Regions from separate parts of the Variovorax sp. P4_D9 genome, predicted to be linked through region 1. Evidence: riboswitches for the same ligand, from Rfam matches in the RefSeq annotation. Region 1 holds a riboswitch; each other region holds the start of a gene.

Region 1 (2,256 bases):
TGCTGACTTCCATCGGCACCGGCTTGCCGCGCACCATGGCCTGGATCCGCGTGCCGGGCTCGGCGTAGGCGAGCGCGACGTAGCCCATCGCGACCGGCCGGTCGACGCTCGGGCCGAGCAGGCCGCTGGTGACCTGGCCGATCGGCAGCCCCTCGAAGGACTCGAGCACGGTGCCGTCGCGCACCGGCACGCGCTCCAGAGCCACCAGGCCGACACGCTTGCGCTTCAGGGTCTGGTGGTCGAGATGGCCGGCCGTTCCGCTGGCCGCGGTGAGCTGCGCCAGCACCCGGGCCGCGCCGGGGAAACCGCCTTCGCGCGCGCCGCCGCTGCGCCGGACCTTCTGGATCGCCCAGCTCAGCGCGGCCTCGACCGGCGTGGTGCTCTCGTCGATGTCGTTGCCGTACAGGCACAGCCCGGCCTCGAGCCGCAGCGAATTGCGCGCCCCCAGGCCGATCGGCTTGACCTCGGACTGGGCCAGCAGCAGGCGGGCCAGCGCCTCGGCATCGGTGGCGGCGACCGAGATCTCGAAGCCGTCTTCGCCGGTGTAGCCGCTGCGCGTGACGAAGGCCGGAATGCCGCCGATCTGCACCGTGCCGCCGGTCATGAAGACGAAGCGCTCGACGCCGGGCGACAGCCGTGCCAGCGCGGTCGCGGCCTGCGGGCCCTGGAGCGCGAGCAGCGCATGGTCGGGCATCGGCAGCACCTGGCAGCGCTGGCCGATCCGGGCCTGGATGTGCGCGATGTCGGCCTGCTTGCAGGCGCCGTTGACGATCACGAACAGTGAATCGTGGCCCTCGTTGAAGAACATCAGGTCGTCGAGGATGCCGCCCTCGTCGTTCAGCAGCAGCCCGTAGCGCTGCTTGCCGGGCGCCAGCCCGATGACGTCGACCGGCATCAGGCTTTCGAAGGCCGCGGCGGCATTGGGCCCGACCAGGCGCAGCTGGCCCATGTGGGAGATGTCGAACAGGCCCGCGGCTTCGCGCGTGTGCTTGTGCTCGGCCATCAGGCCGGTGGGGTATTGCACCGGCATGGCATAGCCGGCAAAGGGCACCATGCGGGCGCCGAGCTCCAGGTGCAGGCCGTGGAGCGGGGTCTTCAGCAGATCGTCGGATGCGGCAGCCAAGGGCGGTTCTCCAAAGGGGCAGTGCTTGTTCCATGACGAGAAGCCATGGGCCACCCCTGCTGTCCGCTTTACCTGAGAGATTCGCCCCACGATCGGGGTTTGCTCCTTCGGTGGGCGGCCGTCCTGATGACGTCCCGCCTCTCTCCAGCAAGGAAACGCCCTGGTTTGGGGCGTCTTGTCAGTCCTTTTGCCTGAGCGTTCGGGCCCTTGGTTCGGGGGACCTGCGCCTTCGGCGGCCCCACCGCGGCGGGACGCTCTCCTGACCGGTGGAGTGTAAGGGAATCCGCAACCGCCCGGCAGGCGAAACGCTACTTGAATCCCCACAAATGGGGCGGCCAGGTGCTCAGCGCCGGCAGAAAGGTGAGCACCAGCAGCACCGCGCCGTGCGCCCACAGGAAAGGCACCAACTCGCGCACCAGCTGCGACATCGGCACCCGCGACACGTTGCAGGTGACGAACAGCAGCCCGCCGACCGGCGGCGTGATCATGCCGAGCGTGAGGTTGTAGATCACGATCATCGCGAAGTGGATCGGTTCGATGCCCAGCTTGACCGCCACGGGGGCCAGGATCGGCGCCAGCACCATGACCCCCGGCAGCGGCTCGATGAAGATGCCGAACAGCAGCAGGAAGGTGTTGACGATGATCAAGAACATCCATGGCGACAGGTTCATGCCGACCAGCCACTCGGCCAGCGTCTGGGGCACGTTCTCGATCGTCAGGATCCAGGCGAAGGAGGCCGACAGGCCGATGATGATCAGCACCGAGGCCGAGAGCAGCGCGGAGCGCGAGAGGATGTCGGGCAGCGCCTTCCATTCGAGCGTGCGATAGACGAACTCGCCGCACACCAGCGCATAGAACACCGCCACCACCGAGGCCTCGGTGGGCGTGAACCAGCCGGCCCGCATGCCGCCGAGGATCACCACCGGCAGCAGGATCGCGGGGATCGCCTTCCAGGTGGTCAGCAGCACTTCGCGCCACGGCGGCATGCCGCCGTCGCCCTTGTAGTTGCGCTGCTTCGAGACGTGGAAGTTGACCGCGCACATCTCCACCGCGATCAGCAGGCCCGGCAGCAGCCCGGCCACGAACAGGCTGCCGACCGACACGTTGTCGTCCTGCAGCGCGTAGATGATCAT
Region 2 (2,256 bases), on a different contig from region 1:
GACGCCGTACTCGCCAAACAGGACCTTTTCGACGTCGGGCGTGTCCGGCACCATGATGAAGATGATGTCGGCCCGCTCGGCCACGCCGCCCGCGGTGGTGCAGATCGTGGCGCCGGCATCGGCCAGTTCCTGGGGCACTCGGCCACGCGTGTTGACGAACAGCAGGTGGCCCGCTTTGAGAAGATGCCCCGCCATCGGTGTGCCCATGATGCCGAGGCCGATGAAGCCGAGCTTGAGTGGTGGTTTGTTCAATTGGTTTCCTTGGCTCTATTTCATCCAGCCGAAACTTTGGGCTGTGCTGGTGCGCGGCTTGTATTCGCAGCCGATAGTGCCGGTGTAGCCCAGCGCGTCGATATGCCCGAGCAGCCAGTGGTAGTTGATCTCGCCCGTGCCGGGCTCGTTGCGGCCGGGGTTGTCGGCCAACTGGATGTGGCCTATGCGGTCCAGGTGGCTGCGCAGCGTCGCGCCCAACTCGCCTTCCACCCGCTGCGCATGGTAAATGTCGTATTGCACAAAAAGGTTGTCTGAACCCACCTCGTCGAGGATGGCCAAGGCCTGGTCCGTACGGGTCAGGAAGAAGCCGGGAATGTCGAACGGGTTGATCGGCTCGATCAAGAGCCGGATGCCGGCACGCTTCAACGCTTCGGCAGCGTGACGGAGGTTGCCGACGAAGGTGGTGTGCGCGTGTTCGCGCTCCACGCCGGCAGGTACCTTGCCGGCCAGGCAGTTGACTTGCGGACAGCCGAGCGCGGTCGCGTACTCGATGCACTGGACAACGCCCTCGCGGAATTCGCCCACGCGCTCGGGTTGGCAAGCGATGCCGCGATCACCGGCTTCCCAGTCGCCGGCGGGCAGGTTGTGCACCACCTGCTTCAAGCCGTTCTCCCGCAGCGCTCTTGCGAGTTCGTCCTTGGGATAGGCATAGGGGAAAAGGTATTCAACGGCTTCGAAGCCGGCCGTGCGCGCGGCGGTGAAGCGGTCCATGAAAGGCAACTCCGTGAAGAGCATGCTGAGGTTGGCGGCGAATCGGGGCATGGTGACTCTCTAGTTGGTTGATGCAGTCGCGACCCCATTGCGGTGGGCGGCTGCGACAGGACGGACCGCCTGGATGGCAGCCCGCCCCACTGTCCTTTTGCCTGAGAGATTCGCCACCCTCGGGGGCAGCTTGCACCTTCGGCGGACGAAGACCCGATGTCCGCGGCACTCTCCAGTTGATCATGGTTTCCAGTCTTTGGGCCTGAGCGTTCTCGGGGTGATGCGCCTTCGGCAGCTCGMCACAGGTACTGTCCGAGCTACTCCTGGAAGCCCTGAAGTTAGCACGCGGCAAGGCCGCGAGTCGTAAGCGCAACTGAATGATGAATGTAGGTTCGGCTAGTTTTTGTTTTGGATGCGGTGCCCTATCGTGCAGCTTCTGCATGTCGCAGATTCGAGCCGCACTTCGCGGATGTTTCGCCCGAAGGAATCCAGATGAGTATTCGATCTTTCCGAATAGCCGGCATCTTCGCCTTGGGCATGCTGGCCGCGTCGTACGGTGCCGCGCAGGACACCGGCGCGAGGAGCGGGAGCCTGGTCGTCGCCGAGGACGTCGTGCCGCAGACTTTCGATCCCACGCAGTCCTCGCAGATTCGCACTTGGTACATGTGGCAGTTGGTGTACGAAGGCCTGGTGCGAGCCGACGTGTCCGGCAAGATCGCGCCGGTGCTGGCCAGCAAATGGTCGGTCGATGCGGCGCAGACAAGCTATGAATTCACGCTGCGCGACGGCGTGAAGTTCTCCGATGGCACACTAGTGTCTGTCGACGACGTGGTGTTCTCCTTCCAGCGCCTGAACGAGCGCGGCCTGCCCTATGCCAAGGACCGGTTCAAGTCGCTCGACTCGGTCATCAGGCTCGACGACCGGCGCGTCCGCTTCAAACTCAAGCAGCCGGACGCTGGATTCCTGCTCAACCTCGGCAGCCCGTTCGTGGTCGGCTCGGCGATCCTGAGCCAGAAGTGGGCACAGACGCACGATCCCAGGCGCGAGATGATGGGCACGGGCCCGTTCAAGATGGTTGCGTACACGCCCAACACCCAGCTGGTGCTCAAGCGCAACGACGACTACTGGAACAAGGAGGGCACCGCCAAGGTGTCCGACCTCACGATCCGCTACATGCCCGAGCAATCGGCGCAGATCGCCGCGCTCAAATCCGGCCAAATCGACCTGATGTTTCCGAGCGCCGAGGGCAACCTGCAGCTCAAGGGCGACGCCGCGATCACC
Region 3 (2,256 bases), on a different contig from region 1:
GCCGCGATCCGGCGCAATTCGCCGCCAGCCTGGTGTTCCTGTGCCGCGCCGCCGGCGTGCGCTTCATGACCCGCCACACCGTGGTCTCGCTGAAGGAACGGGGCGGCCGCATCGACCATGTCGAATTGCTCGATGCCGCCGGCCGGCCGACCACCCTGAGAGGCCAAGCCTACGTGCTGGCGCTGGGCGCATCGAGCGTGCCGCACGCCGAAGACCTGGGCATCGACATGCCGCTGCGCTTCATGCGCGAATACATCGTCACGATGCCGATCCTGAACCCTTCGCTGACGCCGCGCATGCCCTTGTGCGACCGCCAGGGCAAGCTGCGCATCTCGCGGATCGAGACGCCGGCCGGCGACCAGCTGCGGATCCAGGCCGTCGTGCGGGCCGGGCTCGACGAAGAGGCCGAGCCCGACTCGGACCGCTTCCGGGCGATCGTGCGCCGCACCGAGATGCTGCTGCCCGGCGTCGCCGACGCCACCCGGGCCAGCTTCGATACCGCCATGCACGCAGCCAGCACCACCCGGCTGCCGATAATCGGCAAGACCCGGCTCCCCAACCTGTTCCTGAACACCGCACCCGGCACCCGAAGCTGGGTCCATGCCTGCGGCGCGGGCAAGTCGATCGCCCGCATCGTCAGCGGCCTCCGGCCCGAGCTCGACTTCGCCTTCAGGCGCCCCTGAGCGCTACAATCCGCCCACTGCAGGAGAGCGGGCCCACGGGCCCCACCGAAGGCGCAAACTCCCATAAACGCTCAGGTCGGCCCACGCGATGGGCTCGTACTGCAGTTCACAGTCAGAGCCGTCTGGAGAGCCATTACGCCGCGCGTGATGCACCGAAGGAGCAAACCCGCTGCGGGCGCAGCGGGTGAATCTCTCAGGTACCGAGGACAGGGGGAGCGGCAACTTGGACGCACGGTCCGGTTGCTTTCGTTGTCGACAGCATTCCGTCTCCGCCGCGTTCGAGCGCTGCAACCTTCAAGGGTTCTCGATATGCGCGTGATCGTTCTTGGCGCCGGCCTGCTCGGCGTGACTTCGGCTTACTACCTCCAGCAACTCGGCCACGAAGTGACCGTGATCGACCGCCAGGCCACGCCGGCGGCGGAAACCAGCTTTGCCAACGGCGGCCAGATCTCGGTCAGCCATGCCGAGCCCTGGGCCAACCCGGGGGCGCCGCTCAAGGTGCTGCAATGGCTCGGCAAGGAAGATGCGCCCCTGCTGTTCCGCATCCGCGCCGACATGCGCCAGTGGCTCTGGGGCCTGCAGTTCCTGCGCGAGTGCACGCCGGTCCGCACCCGCCACAACATCGAGCAGATCGTGCGCCTGGGCAGCTACAGCCGCGACACGCTGCAGCAGCTGCGCCGCGACACAGGGATCGACTACGACCAGCGCACGCAGGGCATCCTGCACTTCTATACGACGCAGAAGGAGTTCGACGCCGCGCTGGCGCCGGCCGAACAGATGCGCGCGCTGGGCTGCGACCGGCAGGTGATCTCGGCCGACGAGGCGGTGCGGCTCGAGCCCGCGCTCTCGCACATCCGGCCGAAGCTGGCCGGCGCGACCTACACGGCCGAGGATGAATCAGGCGATGCCAACCGCTTCGCGCGCGAGCTGGCCCGGCTGGCCGAGGTGGCCGGCGTGCGCTTCCTCATGAGCCATACCGTGACCGCGCTGCGCGAAGCCGGCGGCCGAATCGACCACGTCGAGGCGACCGACGACGAAGGCCGCTTCCAGCGGATTCGCGGCGACGCCTACGTGCTCGCTATGGGCTCGCTGAGCCCGCTCCTTGCCGCCCCGCTGGGCATCCGGCTGCCGATCTATCCGGCCAAGGGCTATTCGGTGACGATGCCGGTCAAGGACGCCGCCAAGGCGCACCAAGTCTCGTTGACCGACGATGAGTTCAAGCTGGTGTTCTCGCGCTACACCTCGGCCGCGGGCGACCGCCTGCGCATCGCCGGCACCGCCGAGCTCAACGGCTACGACCGCGACCTGAACCGGGTGCGCTGCGAGGCGATCGTGCGGCGCGTGGAGGAACTGTTCCCGGGCGCCGGCGACGCCTCTGCGGCCCAGTTCTGGACCGGGCTGCGGCCGGCGACGCCGAGCAACGTGCCGCTGATCGGGGCCACCCGGCTGCCCAACATGTTCCTGAACACCGGCCATGGCACGCTGGGCTGGACCCACGCCTGCGGTTCCGGCAAGTCGATCGCGCGGATCGTCAGCGGGCTGGCGCCGGAGCTCGACTTCGCCTTTACCGGGT

Evidence for each region. A riboswitch is a leader RNA that binds a small molecule or an ion and turns the genes downstream of it on or off. The one in region 1 is predicted to bind glycine.
Region 2: linked by a shared signal. The riboswitch ahead of hyi (hydroxypyruvate isomerase) and the one ahead of gcvT (glycine cleavage system aminomethyltransferase GcvT) in region 1 are both predicted to bind glycine.
Region 3: linked by a shared signal. The riboswitch ahead of AC1DY5_RS15180 (D-amino acid dehydrogenase) and the one ahead of gcvT (glycine cleavage system aminomethyltransferase GcvT) in region 1 are both predicted to bind glycine.

The regions. Positions count from the first base shown of each region.
Region 1 is NZ_JBFUIU010000137.1:8,849-11,104, forward strand. Features, by position in the region: gene gcvT (glycine cleavage system aminomethyltransferase GcvT) at 1-1,123, opposite strand, end outside; glycine riboswitch at 1,173-1,281, opposite strand; glycine riboswitch at 1,297-1,395, opposite strand; partial or broken gene AC1DY5_RS16805 (TRAP transporter large permease) at 1,432-2,256, opposite strand, start outside.
Region 2 is NZ_JBFUIU010000048.1:21,013-23,268, reverse strand. Features, by position in the region: gene AC1DY5_RS08060 (2-hydroxy-3-oxopropionate reductase) at 1-252, opposite strand, end outside; gene hyi (hydroxypyruvate isomerase) at 268-1,035, opposite strand; glycine riboswitch at 1,115-1,221, opposite strand; glycine riboswitch at 1,223-1,304, opposite strand; gene AC1DY5_RS08050 (ABC transporter substrate-binding protein) at 1,468-2,256, shown strand, end outside.
Region 3 is NZ_JBFUIU010000117.1:1,443-3,698, reverse strand. Features, by position in the region: gene AC1DY5_RS15185 (FAD-dependent oxidoreductase) at 1-683, shown strand, start outside; glycine riboswitch at 694-795, shown strand; glycine riboswitch at 796-903, shown strand; gene AC1DY5_RS15180 (D-amino acid dehydrogenase) at 993-2,256, shown strand, end outside.